Regions from separate parts of the Clostridium estertheticum genome, predicted to be linked through region 1. Evidence: a T-box and tRNA genes for the amino acid it is inferred to sense, from the RefSeq annotation. Region 1 holds a T-box; the other holds one or more tRNA genes.
What was found. The T-box of region 1 lies ahead of ileS (isoleucine--tRNA ligase). A T-box ahead of a tRNA ligase gene usually reads a tRNA of that ligase, here a tRNA-Ile.
Positions count from the first base shown of each region.

Region 2: it has a tRNA-Ile gene. The T-box ahead of ileS (isoleucine--tRNA ligase) is inferred to sense a tRNA for this amino acid. The anticodon was not compared.

Region 1 covers NZ_CP015756.1:159,050-168,655, forward strand. Annotated here, with positions in the region: gene A7L45_RS23025 (DUF7922 domain-containing protein) at 1-291, shown strand, start outside; gene A7L45_RS00760 (hypothetical protein) at 402-986, shown strand; gene A7L45_RS00765 (prolipoprotein diacylglyceryl transferase) at 1,153-1,911, shown strand; gene A7L45_RS00770 (hypothetical protein) at 1,964-2,143, opposite strand; gene A7L45_RS00775 (cold-shock protein) at 2,472-2,672, opposite strand; gene A7L45_RS00780 (MBL fold metallo-hydrolase) at 2,861-3,496, opposite strand; gene A7L45_RS00785 (N-acetylmuramoyl-L-alanine amidase) at 3,741-5,540, shown strand; gene A7L45_RS00790 (type I glutamate--ammonia ligase) at 5,643-7,541, opposite strand; T-box leader at 8,078-8,296, shown strand; gene ileS (isoleucine--tRNA ligase) at 8,428-9,606, shown strand, end outside.
Region 2 covers NZ_CP015756.1:6,361-15,966, forward strand. Annotated here, with positions in the region: gene gyrA (DNA gyrase subunit A) at 1-2,395, shown strand, start outside; rRNA gene A7L45_RS00040 (16S ribosomal RNA) at 2,920-4,433, shown strand; rRNA gene A7L45_RS00045 (23S ribosomal RNA) at 4,733-7,671, shown strand; rRNA gene rrf (5S ribosomal RNA) at 7,801-7,917, shown strand; tRNA gene A7L45_RS00055 (tRNA-Ile) at 7,926-8,002, shown strand; tRNA gene A7L45_RS00060 (tRNA-Ala) at 8,006-8,081, shown strand; gene A7L45_RS00065 (HD domain-containing protein) at 8,202-8,696, shown strand; gene A7L45_RS00070 (transcription repressor NadR) at 8,846-9,361, shown strand; gene A7L45_RS00075 (DUF362 domain-containing protein) at 9,422-9,606, shown strand, end outside.

The DNA.
Region 1 (9,606 bases):
GATTTGAGTGACTATAATAAATATACCATAGCATATTACCCTATGATTTGTTATTATCCATATATTAGAAATTACAAATCGTTTATGCTAGGATACAAATGTGATTCAAGTGGAAAAATGAAATATATAGTTTATGGTATCCCTGGAAGTAAAAATAAAGCCCATCAGCCCTATGGAGGCAAAACTGGTTTTGTGACTTGGATTGCAGATAAGGGAAATGATGAAATGGGACATTGGTTAATGTTTTATGATTTTAAAAATTCTACAGTTGTTGTCCCTATAAAAAAGTAATATAGAAAGAATAAAATGTGTGACTATAATTTAGTTACACATTTTATTTTTTAATATTCTTATACTATTTATCATATAGTATATTAATATTAATATTTGGGGGGGAACCATTGAAGATTATATTTATAAACAGAAAAAAAGTTGGCATTATAGTAATAGTTTTTGGGCTCATGATTACACTACTTGGGATATCAAAACAATTTGATCAAAAGCTAAAAGTGACTATTCTTGTAGAAAACAATATTAAGTTATCGGATCATTATGTGGTTATAAATGGGAAAGCAAGTTATAAATTGCCTAAGGGATGGACAACAAACGAAAAGAAATTTTCAGGGGATGAGATTCTATACCACAACGATTTTCAATCATCCGATGCAGTAATTCATGGATTCGCAGAAGTATGGAAAGGGAGAAAGGACTTAAAAGCATTTTTGGATAATAGTAAAAACATATCAGAGGTACAAAATAAAATTAAAAGTTATAAAATAGATGACACTACTATTAATGGCAAAAAAACATATGTAGTACAATACTTAATTAATGTATCGGACAATAATTGGTATAAGTCCTATGAATATTTTATTGATGATGGTGAAGAGTTTTATAGATTTTCATTTTTTATAAAAAATGTTAATTTTAAAGAAACCTACGGAGCTATTTTTGAAAGTATAGTTGAAACATTAAAGATACGATAAGATTAATTATATTTGCTTTAAATTTTTTAGTGTATTATAATTTATCTAATAAGAATTAAGTAAATAAAATTATAAGAGAAGCATATGCTTCTCTTAGTGTTTTATTGCGATAAGTATATGGGGTGGATCAAATAAAAGCATAAGTTTAATTAGTAGGGGGGTACAAATGAAACCGATATTATTTGAGTTTTCTTTTGTGAAAATTTATGGATATGGATTAATGATAATGATAGGAATACTTTCAGCACTTTGCTTATTATCTTGCAGAAGTAAGAAAGAACAATATAATGAGGACAATATTTGGGATATGGCTATACTCACAATAATTTGTGGAGTAATAGGCGGAAAGGTAATGTACATAATTACAGATATTAAAGAAGTATTACAAAATCCTTCAGTATTAAAAGATGTTGGAAATGGTTTTGTTATTTATGGAGCTATTTTAGGAGGCATATTAGGAATTTATATCTATAGCAAAAAAAAGAATTGGGATACGCTTAGTGTGCTTGATTTATTAGTTCCAAGTTTACCGCTAGCACAGGGATTTGGTAGGATAGGATGTTTTCTAGCTGGATGTTGCTATGGTAAGGTCACTTCACTACCAATAGGAGTAGAGTTTAACAATTCACTCTTTGCACCTGCAAATGTATCTTTAATACCAACGCAAATTTTTTCTTCAATATTTGATTTTATGTTAGCATTATTTTTACTTTGGTATGATAGACGAGAAAGAAAAAAAGGAAGAGTGTTTTCTCTTTATCTTATTATATATAGTGTAGGAAGATTTTTAATTGAGTTTTTAAGGGGTGACCCAAGAGGAAGTGTAGCAATATTTTCTACATCTCAATTTATTAGTTTGTTTGTCTTAATCATTGGAATTTTATTATTTAATTTTGAAAAAATAAAAAAAAATACTTCTAAATAGTACAAGAACTGTATTTATAAAAATAAGTACAGTTCGTTTTATTGAAATTCTATTAAAAAAGATTAAACATATCATTCTTAAATATATTAGTGAAATTAGAATTATCTAAATCGATAGTATCTCCTATTTTTGAATTTCTAGGTAATCGAGTTATGCTTACATCTATAGTAGTTCCATCTTGAAAATTTATAAAAGCATCTGTACTGTTCATATCTATTATTTTTCCAAACATTATAAAAACATCCTTTCATAAATAGCCTTACTATAGTTTTAGCAAAAGACACTATTATATTCAAGAAAGTTATAATGTTATTATAAATTATATACAGAGATGTCTTAAACTATTAATAATTATATATAGGGGCTTATTTGACATTGTGGTTAGTTTTAAATACGATAAGTTATTATCCAAGGTAAAACTGAATATGATGTATGAGATGTGATATTTCTTCATATAAGCCTTGCTGCTTGTTTTTGCAACTAAATTAAAAAAAACCTATCACAAGGTGATAGGTTTTTTTTCTATAATATAAATTATTATAGATTAATTAGATTTTGAATTACAATCTAGTAACGTTTGAAGCTTGAGGGCCTCTAGCGCCAGTAGTTATTTCAAATTGGACTTGTTGTCCTTCTTCTAAAGATTTGTATCCGTCTCCTTGAATAGCTGAGAAATGTACGAATACATCCTCTTCTCCTTCTACTGATAAAAATCCAAACCCTTTTTCTGAATTAAACCATTTAACTGTACCTGTTTTCATATAACTTTCCTCCTGAATAAAAAAATTTGTAACATTCATAATATAATTATAATGATACTACACTTTAGTATATTTTTAAATAGATTTTAGAAAAAAATAAATATATTTATCATATTTATAGTAGTTTATATTAAATATGTATGCATTGGAACTAATTAATATAAATGTAAATATAAAGTATTTATCTGTTAAACAAAATTTAATATTTTAACGGCTAGAGAGTCGGTCATTTTATCATCAATTACTAAGGTATTACTACCTGTTTTTGTGGCATTTTTCATATATATAAGAAATTTTTCGATACCATCTAAAGGGAGAGACACCTGGGATGTTTTGTAGTGCATAGGTATAACTATTTTAGGATTTATTTTCTTAGTAACTTGTGAGGCCTCTTTTCCGTCTAGTGTGTAGTTACCGCCTACAGGAACAAACAGTATATCTATAGAACCAATAGCATGAAGATCATCATTAGAAAGGGTGTGACCTAAATCACCTAAATGACACACTGAGTACCCATCCATTGTAAAGGTGAATATTATGTTTTCACCACGTTTTGCACCCTTATTTTTGTCATGATAAGAAGGAATACCTTTTATAGGTATATCATAAATAGTGGACATACCAATCCTATTTACAATTTTATAATTGCTAGTAAGTTCTCTAGTGTAATTATGATCAAAATGTTGATGGCTTATAGTTACAATATCGGGGCTACCTTTATAAATTTTATAACCTAAAGTAGCATCAAATGGATCCGTTAAAATCTTATTACCTTTTGAATCTTCTAAAAGAAAACATGAATGACCTAGCCAAGTGATTTTCATGTAATTCCTCCCTTCTTTAAAAAAAATGTATTTATTTACATAAACTGAAACCATTATTTAAATGGAACGTATCTTATAGTGAATGAATATTTTATAATACTATTTATAATTAAATTATGCCACTATTTATAGAGTAATAAACTATAAAAATTTAAAGAAGCAGATTTTTAATGAATAGTTAAAATATATTGTGAATTATTGTAATGATTTTGTTCAGCAATTATGAGGATTTAGGAGGGATTATATGAAAAAGATTTTTAAAACATTTATAATTATGATTTTAGCTTTAGTTGTGTGTATACCTATGCAAACAATAGCAAAGGCTAGTACAGTAACAAATATGGATTCTAAAAAAGATGTAGTAGTTAGTAAGCCTTGGACAGTAAGTTTTAACAAGGTACTTAGTACAACTACGGTGAACACCACAAATATTAAGGTGCTTTCCCAAGATGGTAATTACATAGATATTAAAGTTAGTTTAGAAAATAATAATAAAAATGTAGTGGTCCAACCAGTGAAAGATTATGAATATAATAAGACATATACTTTAATAGTTACAGATCAGGTTAAGTCTTCTGATGGAAAATTTCTTCCAAGTGAAGTTAGGATGAATTTTACTACTAAAAGTGAACCTGCTAAAAGCGAACCTACAAAACCAAGTGAATTTACTGTATGTATTGATCCTGGTCAATACTATAGCGTAATTAAAGGCTCAAGTGGAATTAAGGCTAAGGATATAAATTTAAGTACAGCATTAAAATTGGGTAGTATACTAAAAGCAAGAGGATTTAATGTAGTGTATACAAGAACTACAGATTCAGTAGCTTGGACTCAGAGTGGTGAAGATGACGCAAAAGCGTTGATAGCTAAGAATGCTAATGCGAACGTGTTTTTAAGCATAAACACCAATGATTCAGATGTAAATACTGCCAATGGAATTGAAACATATTATACAACGGGTCTTAGTAAGAATAAGACGCTTGCGACCTTCGTTCAAGCCGAATTAATAAAAGCAACACAGGCTAAAGATAGAGGGATACAAGTAGGAAGTACTACAATATTAAATAAGACAAGTTGTCCTTCAATAGTAACATATCTGGGTTTCTTATCCAATCCAGCTGAACAGTCATTGCTTATAAGTGCACAGTATCAAAATAATGCTGCAAAAGCTATAGCTAATGGTTTAATGAATTATGCTGGCTTTGCAAATACTGATACTACTTATGACAATACCTTAAAAATATCTTCAATACCAGATATAACAGGTAGTGTAACAGTAGGGGGTACATATACATTACCCAAAACTGTAACGGCAATTATGAGTAATGGTTCAAAACAAACGGTTAGTGTGTCATGGCTTAAATCAGTTGCTACAAGTGTTGTAGGATCCACTACCTACTATGGAACTGTGGTTGGAGCAGTTATTAATGCAAAGGCTGATATTACTGTAAAAGCAGCACCTACTACGTCAAAGTACAAGGTAGTTTTAGATCCAGGTCATGGAGGATATGATTCTGGAGCAGTAGGACCAACAGGCGTTATGGAAAAAACCGTAAATCTTGCCATTGCTTTAAAAGTGGGAGCGGTATTAACGAAAAATAATGTTGAGACAATATACACAAGAAATAGTGACAAAGTAAGCTGGACAAGCAATGTTACACAGAACCTTCAAGCAATATGTGATATTTCTAATAATGCTAAACCAAATTATTTTGTAAGTATTCATGCGAATAGTGCCGATGCTGTATCAGCTAGCGGCACTGAAACTTATACTTATGCGGGGAGCGCAGCTTCATCAAAACTTGCACAAGCAATTCAGACTAATATAGTGAATGCAACTGGATCAACAGATAGGGGAATTAGAACTGCAAATTATTATGTTATAAAAAATACGGATGCTACAGCTGTACTTGTAGAAACTGGATTTATTTCTAATTCAGCACAAGAAAAACTATTAAATAACGCAGCATACCAAACTAAAGTAGCTAATGCAATAGCAAAAGGTATTCTTAATACTTTAGGAATAACAAGCATAACTTATTAATTATTATTTAAATGCTTAAAGTAAAATCACAAAAAACAACCTCAATAGTAAAATACTATTGAGGTTGTTTTTGTGATTAATATTATATAAGTTTAAAATTTATTATATATCTAGTAAATTCTTTTTATAGTTAGAATAACAGAATCTAAGTTCTTCGATTTGTGCATCTAATTGTATTTGTAATGTAGAAAGTTCCTTGTAATTTTCAATGTTTGAAGCTTCGTTTATCTTAGTAAATAGACTAGTTTTAGAATAAGTATCTTTCATAAGAGCATGTCTTAGATCATTAACTTTTTGCCAATTTGCTAAGTCTAAATCTAAAGCTTTTTCAGCAGTGTGAATCATTTTACACTTTCTAATTTCTTCTGCATAATTGTTTAACAATCTATTGTTTATTTCAGTAACCCATCTAGATGTTATTGCCATTCTAAAACTATTTATTATGCTAGTAGTAAATACACCGCCAGTTTTAAGAATTTCAAGTTTAGTTGGAAATTCGTCTAGTGAACTAACATTTTCATAAACAGTTTTAGGTGCTTTACCAAAGTAATCTGCACGCTGCGCTTCAGTATAGTATTCAAATACATCTTCTTCACTTCTGTAAGCTCTATCTTTTTCTAAATAATCTGCGTCGTCTCCTGGTGCTTTAGATAATTCTTTCAAAAGATCATCTTCTGATTTATTATTTTTGATTGCGTATACTATACCATCAAGCATACCCATGTATAAAGTAGATAAAGCAAGGTAAGTATTAGTATGTGGGCATGGAGCGCGAAGTTCAAACCTTGTAGCAAGTGGATTATCAAGATCTCTTATTAATGCGAGTAGTATAGATCTATTTCTAGATGGAACATCAACGCTGTGACCAAGTGATGTTACTATACATATAGGAGCCTCAAAACCAACTTTTAATCTTCTTAAAGAATCATTTGTTGAAGAAACAAATGGGTTTATTACTTCATAATTTTTAAGTACACCCATTACTGAAGCATAACCTAAAGTACTTAGGAAGTGGTTGTTATCGGAATTGAATAAGTTAACTCTCTTTCCACTCTTTAATTTTACAGCGATTCCAATATGAGTATGTTCACCACTGCCGGCTACATCATGAACAGGTTTTGCTAAAAAGTTAACATCTAAACCGTTAATTCTGAATGTTTCTTTTACTAAATTTCTAATGAATAACTCATTATCTGCACATTGAAGAGCATCAGAGTATTTCCAATCTATTTCAAGTTGTTCCATAATATGTGTAAGAGAACCAGCTTCACCTATTTGAGCTTTTACTCCGCCAACTTCTTTATGTCCCATTTCAGGTTCGAAACCATATTCTTGCATTAATAGAAGAGTTTGTTCAAGGGCTGTTCTAACGTTTCCTTTAGTTTTACTCCAATATTGCTCTTTTAGTACTTGAGATGTAGAAAGTTCTTCTATATCAGCCTTATCATTAGGAGTTTTTACCCAAAATTCTAACTCAGTAGCAGATGTGAGCATTAAATTATCAATATCTTTATATTCAAAATCAAAAGAACTTAAAGCAGATGGATTTTCTTTAAGTAAATCAAGAAGAGTTGTTTTAAAAGTTTCAACAGATCTCTTTAGGATTGATCTTGAATCTACTGGAATTTTATCATGTAATAATGTACATGGAACTTTTAAGGTACCTATTGGTAGTTGTGTTTCAGGGTCAATATTTTCATAATTATAATCAATGTACCAATTACAGTCAGCATCTGCAAGCATATCCAATTTAGCATTGTTTAGAGTTGCGATACCTGGCAATACTACAGATGAACCATCAGTTTGAATAACACCATTTGAGAAACCACTGATATCATCCAAAAATATTTTCATTGGAATTCTCTCATCAGTGTCATTACCCGATAAGTCAATACCAACAAGGGAAACGAATTTCACCTCAGAGTGTGCAAGTAGGATGTCTTTAATGTCCTTTTCAGAATGTTTTTCTTTAGGGATTACATAAATTAATTTTTTCAAAATAATAGTCCTCCTTTAAATATATATTTAATTGACATTTTAATTAATAGAATTTTTAATAAAAATGTTTAAATTGTTTGTGATAATTTGAATACACATAGGTATGTAAAATGCATATTAATACATAACTAAATTATAGTAGTAAATAAAATGATTTTATTACAAAAATGAATTTGTGTCAATACAAAACATCAAGAATTTTAATTAATTACGAAATAATGATAGTATTTTGCAAGTTGATGAAAACGTAAATTCATTAAATAAACAAATTTTAAAAGCATTTATATTTTTGTATTCATTTTTAACTAATATTATATCACATATATCTAGGGAAATGTGCGAAATGAATAATCATAGCAGTTATTGCAAGCATTGTATAATAATACTTAACAAATATTGAGGCTTTTATTTTTTAATATGGATCAAAAGATTTAAATAAGTAGTTTTTGAGCATATTAATTGTAAGAAAATTCAAAAACAAATTGACAACAAAAATCCATTATAATATAATGGTAAGAAGTTATATTAATTATGACTAATTAAAAGCTTTGATTAGGAAAAGTATTTAAGCAAGTAACTTAAAGAGAGTGGGGAAAGGTGAAAACCCATAGTGAAGGTTTAAAGAAAATCACCTATGAGCTGAGAGCTGAAAGTTTAGTAAGCTTATCCGTATTTCTGCGTTAAAGAATAAGGTATAATTGTACTTGACTTTATATTTGTGTTATAGGTGGTTTAGCGAATTTAACTTCGCCCTATTAAATAGGGCGGAGTTTTTATATTTAAAAATGTAGTTTCAATTAATATCTAATAAAGGTAAAAACAATTAAGATGAAAAGTTCTACATGTCTAATTGGTTATTATCAAATAAAATTGAAAAAGGAGTTTTATTATGTATAAAAAAATTGATCCTTCTAAAAACTTTATGGACATAGAAAATGATGTACTTAAGCTTTGGAAAGAAAAAGATATCATTCAAAAGAATTTTGACTTAAATAAAGAGGGAAAGACCTTTACTTTCTATGATGGTCCACCAACAGCAAATGGTAAACCACATATAGGTCACGTTTTAACTAGAGTTATGAAGGATTTAATACCAAGATATAAGGTAATGAAGGGATATAATGTTCCAAGAAAAGCTGGATGGGATACTCATGGATTACCAGTAGAACTTGAAATAGAAAAGAAACTTGGAATCGACGGCAAGCCAGGCATAGAAGCATACGGAGTAGAAAAATTCGTTGAAGAATGTAAGGCTAGTGTTTTTAGTTACGTTAATATGTGGAAAGAAATGTCTGAGAGAGTAGGATATTGGGTTGATATGGATAACCCTTATGTAACTTATCATAATGATTATATTGAATCAGTTTGGTGGGCATTAAAACAAATGTGGGATAAAGATCTATTATACAAAGGTCATAAGGTAATGCCTTATTGCCCGAGATGTGGAACTTCTTTATCTTCTCATGAAGTAGCTCAAGGATATAAAGATGTAAAAGAAATGTCAGCATACGTAAAATTCAAAGTGAAAAATGAAGATAAATACATACTTGTATGGACTACGACTCCTTGGACACTTCCAAGTAATGTAGCACTTGCAGTTAATAAAAAATATGATTATGTTGAAGCTGTCCAAGAAGGTGAAACTTTAATACTCTCAAGAGATTTATTAAGTAAACTCGAGGGAGAGTATGAAGTAGTACGTGAATTTAAAGGAGAAGCTTTACTGGGCCTTGAATATGAGCAAATGTTTGATTTCTATACACCAAAAGAAAAAGCTTTCTATGTAGTTCATGGAGATTTTGTAACTCTTTCTGATGGTACAGGGATAGTTCATATTGCACCAGCATATGGTGAAGATGATAACTTACTTGGTAAGAAATATGACTTGCCACTTATTAACTTAGTTGACGTGGAAGGTAAGTTTGTTGACTGTGTTACTCCATGGAAAGGCATTTTTGTTAAAGATGCAGATGCTAAGATATTAGAATACTTAAAAGAAAATAATGTTTTATATAAAGCAGAGAAATTTGAACATTCATATCCACATTGTTGGAGATGTGATACACCA
Region 2 (9,606 bases), 150 kb from region 1:
GAAGGGATTTAGAAAGTGTGCAAGAATTGTAGGAGATGTTTTAGGTAAGTATCATCCACATGGTGATACTGCGGTATATGGTGCGCTCGTTAGAATGGCTCAAGACTTTTCACAAAGATGTACTTTGGTTGAGGGTCATGGTAATTTTGGTTCTGTAGATGGTGATGGCGCAGCTGCTATGAGATATACAGAAGCTAAAATGAGCAAAATTACAACTCAGATGCTTCGCGATATTAATAAAGATACAGTAGATTTTGTTCCTAACTTTGATGGAGAAGAAAAAGAACCATCAGTACTTCCTTCAAGATTTCCGAATCTTTTAGTTAATGGATCAACAGGAATTGCAGTAGGAATGGCAACCAATATACCTCCACATAATTTAATAGAAGTTATAGATGGAGTACTTATGGTTATTGAAGATTCAGAAGTTACTATAAGCGATTTAATGACAAAAATAAAAGGACCAGATTTTCCTACAGGTGGAATAATACTCGGACGAGCAGGAATAAAAAGTGCTTATGAAACAGGAAGAGGAAGGATACTTGTAAGGGCTAAAACAGACATTGAAGAGAATAAAGGTAGAAATACAATAATAGTAACAGAGTTACCTTACCAAGTTAACAAAGCAAAACTTATAGAAGGTATCGCAGACCTAGTAAAAGATAAAAAAATAGATGGAATATCAGATTTAAGAGATGAATCAGATAGAGAAGGTATGCGAATTGTTATAGAACTAAAAAGAGATGCAAATCCTAATATAGTATTAAATAGGTTATTTAAACATACCAGGATGCAAGATACTTTTGGAGTTATAATGATAGCTCTTGTAAATAATGAACCACTAACTTTAAATCTAAAACAAATTTTAGTTTACTATTTAGAACATCAAAAAGACGTAATAAGAAGAAGAACTCAATTTGATCTTGATAAAGCACTAGCAAGAGCCCATATCTTAGAAGGTTTGAAAATTGCGCTAGACCATATTGACGAAGTAATTCGTTTAATAAGAGCATCAAAGACCATTAGTGAGGCTAAAGAAAGCTTAATGAGTTCGTTTGATTTATCTGAAAAACAAGCTACGGCTATTGTTGAAATGAGACTTGGAAGACTTACAGGCCTTGAAAGAGGTAAAATTGAAGATGAGTACAACGAATTAATGAAAACAGTAAATTACTTAAAAGGAATATTAGCAGATGAATTAGTATTATTAAACATAATTAGGGATGAATTAATAGAAGTTAGAAATAAATATGGTGATACTAGAAGATCATCAATAGAAAAAAATCCATATAGCCTAGATGAGGAAGATTTAATACAAGAGCAAGATATTGTAATAACTTTAACTCATGCAGGATATATAAAGAGACTTCCAGCTGATACTTATAGCTCTCAAAAAAGAGGGGGTAGAGGGATACAGGGAGTTACTACAAAAGAAGATGATTTTGTAGAACATATCTTTATAACTACTACTCACAATAACATTTTATTCTTCACAAATAAAGGAAAATCATTTAAGTTAAAAGCTTATGAGATTCCAGAAGGTGGAAGAACAGCTAAAGGAACAAACCTAATAAATATTATACCACTTGCAAGTGATGAAAAGATTCAAGCGGTTATATGTCTTAAAGAGTTTGCTCAGGATAATTATCTTGTAATGGGAACAAAAAATGGCTTAATAAAGAAAACATCATTAGATAAATATTCAGCTATTAGGAAGAATGGTTTAAATGCAATAAACTTAAGAGAAGATGATGAACTAATTGGAGCTGCAATAACTAATGGAGATAGTGAAATGTTGTTCGTTACTAGAAATGGTTACTCTATAAGATTTAGTGAAAAAGATGTAAGAGGTATGGGTAGAACTGCAACCGGGGTTAAGTCATTAACCTTAAGAGAAGAAGATATCGTAGTTTCTATGAATATAGTTACACCTGAAGAAGAACTTTTAGTTATAAGTGAAAATGGATTTGGTAAGAGAACTTTAGTTTCTGAATACTCACTTCAACATAGAGGTGGTAAGGGAGTAATAACTTATAAGGTATCTGCCAAAACAGGAAAACTCGTTGGGGCAAGAATAGTAAAAGATGGCGACGAAATGATACTTATAAACAGTAATGGTATTGTTATAAGATTAAATGTAGCTGGAATATCGACCACAAGTAGGAATACTATGGGAGTTACCTTAATGAAGAACGGAGATGGAGATAACATTGTAGCTATTGCTAAAATTAATAGCAGTGATGTAATTGATACGGATGAGGAATCTTCTGATGGAGAGATGAATTACGAAGTTGTACAAGAAGACTCTGCACAGGATGGCATTAAAGAAGCTTCTGTTAATGAAAATCAGGATATAGATGTAGTGGATAATACGACTGATAAAACAGAAGAATAAAGTTCTAAAGTACTTATTTGAATATATTTCAAATAAGTACTTTTTTTGCTTTATAAATAACTAACCTAGTGTATCCCAATGCTTAATTTGGAGAAAAACAGAGGGATATAAAGAAAAAAATAGTATAATCTGTGGAGAAGTAGAATTTTTGTAAACATAGTATCAAATAAATTTGATACAATATATCTTGTCGTTACGAATTAATAGTAACAACAATTTAAGTTTAAAGGCTGCATAGTTTTCTTAATTTAAAATAACATTTTACAAAATAGAAAATATATATTGACAATCAAAGTAATAACAGATATAATAGTAGAAGTCGTCACATGATGACAAAGCAAATTGGTCTTTGAAAATTAAACAGAGAAATAGGTAAAGAAATGAAATAATATTTTATTTTAACCAGTCAATTACTTTAGTAAAAGTAATATTTAGTCGTAAGACTAAAAAGTATGTAATGAGCTTGCTAACCAACTTAACAGTTGGCGCAGATTAATTATTTCAACTAAAAAAGTGTAAACTTTTAAATTGAGAGTTTGATCCTGGCTCAGGACGAACGCTGGCGGCGTGCCTAACACATGCAAGTCGAGCGATGCGATCCTTCGGGGTCAATTAGCGGCGGACGGGTGAGTAACACGTGGGTAACCTGCCTCAAAGAGGGGAATAGCCTCCCGAAAGGGAGATTAATACCGCATAATATGTTTTGATCGCATGATCTTAACATCAAAGGAATTCTTCGGAATTTCACTTTGAGATGGACCCGCGGCGCATTAGCTAGTTGGTGAGGTAAAGGCCCACCAAGGCAACGATGCGTAGCCGACCTGAGAGGGTGATCGGCCACATTGGAACTGAGACACGGTCCAGACTCCTACGGGAGGCAGCAGTGGGGAATATTGCGCAATGGGGGAAACCCTGACGCAGCAACGCCGCGTGAATGATGAAGGCCTTCGGGTTGTAAAGTTCTGTCTTCTGGGACGATAATGACGGTACCAGAGGAGGAAGCCACGGCTAACTACGTGCCAGCAGCCGCGGTAATACGTAGGTGGCAAGCGTTGTCCGGATTTACTGGGCGTAAAGGATGCGTAGGCGGACATTTAAGTCAGATGTGAAATACCCGAGCTTAACTTGGGTGCTGCATTTGAAACTGGGTGTCTAGAGTGCAGGAGAGGTAAGTGGAATTCCTAGTGTAGCGGTGAAATGCGTAGAGATTAGGAAGAACACCAGTGGCGAAGGCGACTTACTGGACTGTAACTGACGCTGAGGCATGAAAGCGTGGGGAGCAAACAGGATTAGATACCCTGGTAGTCCACGCCGTAAACGATGAATACTAGGTGTCGGGGGTCGAACCTCGGTGCCGCCGTTAACACATTAAGTATTCCGCCTGGGGAGTACGATCGCAAGATTAAAACTCAAAGGAATTGACGGGGGCCCGCACAAGCAGCGGAGCATGTGGTTTAATTCGAAGCAACGCGAAGAACCTTACCTAGACTTGACATCCCTTGCATAACTCAGAGATGAGTGAAGTCCTTCGGGACAAGGTGACAGGTGGTGCATGGTTGTCGTCAGCTCGTGTCGTGAGATGTTGGGTTAAGTCCCGCAACGAGCGCAACCCTTATCATTAGTTGCTACCATTAAGTTGAGCACTCTAGTGAGACTGCCCGGGTTAACCGGGAGGAAGGTGGGGATGACGTCAAATCATCATGCCCCTTATGTCTAGGGCTACACACGTGCTACAATGGTGAGTACAAAGAGATGCAAGACCGCAAGGTGGAGCCAAACTCAAAAACTCATCCCAGTTCGGATTGTAGGCTGCAACTCGCCTACATGAAGCCGGAGTTGCTAGTAATCGCGAATCAGCATGTCGCGGTGAATACGTTCCCGGGCCTTGTACACACCGCCCGTCACACCATGAGAGTTGGTAACACCCGAAGTCCGTGAGGTAACCGTAAGGAGCCAGCGGCCGAAGGTGGGATCGATGATTGGGGTGAAGTCGTAACAAGGTAGCCGTAGGAGAACCTGCGGCTGGATCACCTCCTTTCTAGGGAGTAGATGTATTGACTTCGGTCGATGCAATAGAAGAATTTAATTATTCTTCAAAATATCTATTGTAATTACTCGTTCCTATTTCTCTGTTTAATTTTGAGAGACTAATTATATTAACTCTTAGGAGCTAATTAATTAATAGTTTTTCTTAAAATGTTCTTTGAAAATTGCACAGTGTATAAAATTGTTTTAAAAAGATTTAGATCCACGAGAGTGGTTATAGGTTAATTTATTATGATTTCGCAAAATTAATATTAAGAAACAAAATAGTCTATGTAAATAGACAGAATCAAAGGTCAAGCTACAAAGGGCGCATGGCGAATGCCTTGGCACTAGGAGCCGAAGAAGGACGCGTTAAGCTGCGATAAGCTTTGGGTAGGCGCAAATAGCCTGTGATCCAAAGATTTCCGAATGGGGGAACCCACATAGTAACAACTATGTACTGCATACTGAATAAATAGGTATACAGAGGTACACCCGGGGAACTGAAACATCTAAGTACCCGGAGGAAGAGAAAGAAATATCGATTTCCTAAGTAGCGGCGAGCGAAAGGGAATGAGCCCAAACCTAAGTCTTTGACTTAGGGGTTGAGGATAGATCATAAATACTGCAATTCTTTAATTGAAGATAGCTGGAAAGCTGCTCCGCAGAAGGTAATAGGCCTGTAAATGAAAAGGAAGAACAGTCAGATCTAATCCAGAGTACCACGAGACACGTGAAACCTTGTGGGAAGCTGGGAGGACCACCTCCCAAGGCTAAATACTACCTAGTGACCGATAGTGAAGAAGTACCGTGAGGGAAAGGTGAAAAGAACCCCGGAAGGGGAGTGAAATAGAACCTGAAACCGTGTGCCTACAACCGGTCGAAGCACTTTTTATGTGTGACGGCGTGCTTTTTGTAGAACGAGCCAACGAGTTACGATATGTAGCAAGGTTAAGTACTTAAGGTACGGAGCCGAAGGGAAACCGAGTCTGAATAGGGCGTTCTAGTTGCATGTCGTAGACCCGAAACCGGGTGACCTATCCATGGCCAGGATGAAGCGGAAGTAAAATTCCGTGGAGGTCCGAACCACGTTGGTGTTGAAAAACCATGGGATGAGCTGTGGATAGCGGAGAAATTCCAATCGAACTCGGAGATAGCTGGTTCTCCTCGAAATAGCTTTAGGGCTAGCGTCGATTAATTGAGTAATGGAGGTAGAGCACTGAATGGGCTAGGGGCTGACAACAGTTACTGAACCCTATCAAACTCCGAATGCCATATACTTTTATTTCGGCAGTCAGACTGCGAATGATAAGATCCGTAGTCAAAAGGGAAACAGCCCAGACCATCAGCTAAGGTCCCAAAGTGTAAGTTAAGTGGAAAAGGATGTGGGATTTCTAAGACAACTAGGATGTTGGCTCAGAAGCAGCCACTCATTCAAAGAGTGCGTAATAGCTCACTAGTCAAGAGATCCTGCGCCGAAGATGTCCGGGGCTAAAACTTACCACCGAAGCTATGGGTTTACACAATTGTGTAAGCGGTAGAGGAGCTTTCTGTACTGGCTGAAGTCATACCGTAAGGAGTGGTGGACGGTACAGAAGTGAGAATGTTGGCATGAGTAGCGAGAGTTAAGTGAGAATCTTAACGGTCGAAAACCTAAGGTTTCCTGAGGAAGGCTCGTCCTCTCAGGGTTAGTCGGGACCTAAGCCGAGGCCGAAAGGCGTAGGTGATGGACAATCGGTTGATATTCCGATACCACCAATGGACGTTATTAGAAATGGGATGACGCAGGAGGATAAGATGTGCACACTATTGGATGTGTGTCTAAGCATTTAGGCGGAGCAAGCAGGCAAATCCGTTTGCTCTTAACGCTGAGATGTAATGGGGAAGGCAATTTATTGCTGAAGTATCTGATTCCACGCTGCCAAGAAAAGTCTCTATCGAGGATATTGGTGCCCGTACCGCAAACCGACACAGGTAGGTGAGGAGAGAATCCTAAGACCATCGGAAGAATTACTGTTAAGGAACTCGGCAAATTGACCCCGTAACTTCGGGAGAAGGGGTGCCTACGTAAGTAGGTCGCAGAGAATAGGCCCAAGCAACTGTTTAGCAAAAACACAGGTCTCTGCTAAAGCGAAAGCTGATGTATAGGGGCTGACGCCTGCCCGGTGCTGGAAGGTTAAGGGGATTAGTTAGCTGAGAGCTTGCTCTCGGCGAGGCTATGAACTTAAGCCCCAGTAAACGGCGGCCGTAACTATAACGGTCCTAAGGTAGCGAAATTCCTTGTCGGGTAAGTTCCGACCCGCACGAATGGCGTAATGATTTGGGCACTGTCTCAACAGTACATCCGGCGAAATTGTAGTTCCAGTGAAGATGCTGGATACCCGCGATTGGACGGAAAGACCCCGTAGAGCTTTACTGTAGCTTAGCATTGAATTTCGGTATTGTCTGTACAGGATAGGTGGGAGACTACGATACATGGGCGTCAGCCTGTGTGGAGTCATCCTTGGGATACCACCCTGACAGTACTGAGGTTCTAACTGGAGGCCATGAATCTGGTCACAGGACATTGTTAGGTGGGCAGTTTGACTGGGGCGGTCGCCTCCGAAAGAGTAACGGAGGCGCCCAAAGGTTCCCTCAGCGCGGTTGGAAATCGCGCGAAGAGTGCAAAGGCAGAAGGGAGCCTGACTGCGACACTTACAAGTGGAGCAGGGACGAAAGTCGGGCTTAGTGATCCGGTGGTACCTCGTGGGAGGGCCATCGCTCAACGGATAAAAGCTACCTCGGGGATAACAGGCTGATCTCCCCCAAGAGTCCACATCGACGGGGAGGTTTGGCACCTCGATGTCGGCTCGTCGCATCCTGGGGCTGAAGTAGGTCCCAAGGGTTGGGCTGTTCGCCCATTAAAGCGGCACGCGAGCTGGGTTCAGAACGTCGTGAGACAGTTCGGTCCCTATCCGTCGCGGGCGTAGGAAATTTGAAGGGAGCTGTCCTTAGTACGAGAGGACCGGGATGGACAAACCTCTGGTGCACCAGTTGTCACGCCAGTGGCATCGCTGGGTAGCTATGTTTGGAAGGGATAAACGCTGAAAGCATCTAAGCGTGAAGCCCACCCTAAGATGAGATTTCCCATTGTCCACACGTAAGTGTGGTGCAAGTAAGACTCCTGGAAGACCACCAGGTTGATAGGTTAGAGGTGTAAGCATGGTAACATGTTCAGCTGACTAATACTAATAAGTCGAGGGCTTGACCAAGATAACATAAGTAACAATTAATATTAATAATGCGAATACTGTGCAATTTTGAGAGAATATCTCATAAAATGTATTGACAATTTAACTATTGCTTGGTATACTTTTAAAGTAAGGTTAATACCTTATAAATTTGGTGATTATGGCATGAAGGTAACACCCGTTCCCATACCGAACACGAAGGTTAAGCTTCAATGCGCCGATGGTACTGCAGGGGTGACCTTGTGGAAGAGTAGGTTGTCGCCAAATATTCATATGGATCTTTAGCTCAGTTGGTTAGAGCTACCGGCTCATAACCGGTCGGTCTGGGGTTCGAGTCCCTGAAGGTCCACCATATGGGGATATAGCTCAGCTGGGAGAGCACCTGCCTTGCACGCAGGGGGTCAAGGGTTCGATTCCCTTTATCTCCACCAAAAAACAGTCTATATTAGACTGTTTTTTATTTCGTTAAAAATTAGTTGTAAATTAATAAAAATACTCAAATGAAATGTGTAAATGAATAAAAAAGTTTAGAATATGAAGGGAGAACTACATTGTCACTATATAGAATAAAGCAGTTTTACAGATCAATGGTTGCTAAACTTAATGATAAAGATGTAGATTTCCTAAAAACTTATTTAAAAACTTATGAATTGAAGTTATTTAATAAACTACCTACATATGAACAAAAGCATTGCATAAATGTAGCTAGAGATGTAGAAACAAATTGTAACAAAAGAAAATTACAATCAATTAATTTGATAAAAGTAGCATTGTTACATGATATAGGCAAGATATATAGTACAATGAATCCAATAGATAAAGCTATAATGGTTATATTGCATAAAATAACAAATGGAAAAATTAGAGCATTTAACAAATTAAAAAATGTTAATATGTATTATAACCATGGAGAGATAGGTTGTAATTTATTGAAACAATATGGATACGATGATAGATTTTTATTTTTGATAAAAAATCATCATAACAATAGTATAATAGACGATATAGAATTGAATATATTAAAGGAATGTGATAATAAAAATTAAGAAACTAATAATAGTTTCTTTTTTTATAACTATTTATAATAAATTAAAAAAAGTATATATAAATGGAATAATTTATATATTATAAAACATTTTTAAGAACTAGTGAAGAGTGCTAGAATATAATTAAATACATATACTAGGAGGATGAAATGAATTCAAAGGAAAGAAGAGAATATATTAGAAATCTACTAGTTACAAATAATAATACATATAAAGGTCAGTTTCTAGCAGAAAAATTAGGAGTCACAAGGCAGGTTATTGTAAAGGATATAGCAATTATAAGAGCAGAAGGAGTAAACATAATTGCAACTCCAGAAGGTTATTTGATTCCTAGTGAAGAAAATAATTTTGTGCGGAGAGTAATAGCAGTTTCACATGGACGTAATGACATATATAATGAGCTTGAATGTATTGTTAAGTTCGGAGGGGTGGTAGAAGATGTAACAGTAGAGCACCCTTTATATGGCGAAATAAGAGCAATGATTATGATAAAATCGCTTATGGATATCGAAGTATTTACAAAAAAATTTAAAGAATCAAGTGTTCAGCCATTATCATATTTAACTAAAGGTATACATTTGCATACTATAAAGGCGGATAATGAGGAAATTATAGAATCTATTATAAAAGAATTAAAAGAGAAAAATTATTTAATTTCTGATTAGTTTATTTTTGTAATATTGAAGCTCCGCAGGAGATGATTTATTTAATAAGGGGAGATTATTATGGAAAATGTTGCACTTTTAAAATGCGAACAATATGATGTTGATTTAATAGAAAAAAAGTTACGGGAAGGATTTGAATTATTGGGTGGAGATGAATTTTTAAGAAAATTAATACCTAAAGATAGTAAAGTACTTTTGAAACCTAACATGTTAAGTGTTGAAAGCAAGGAGTCACCAGTGGTAAC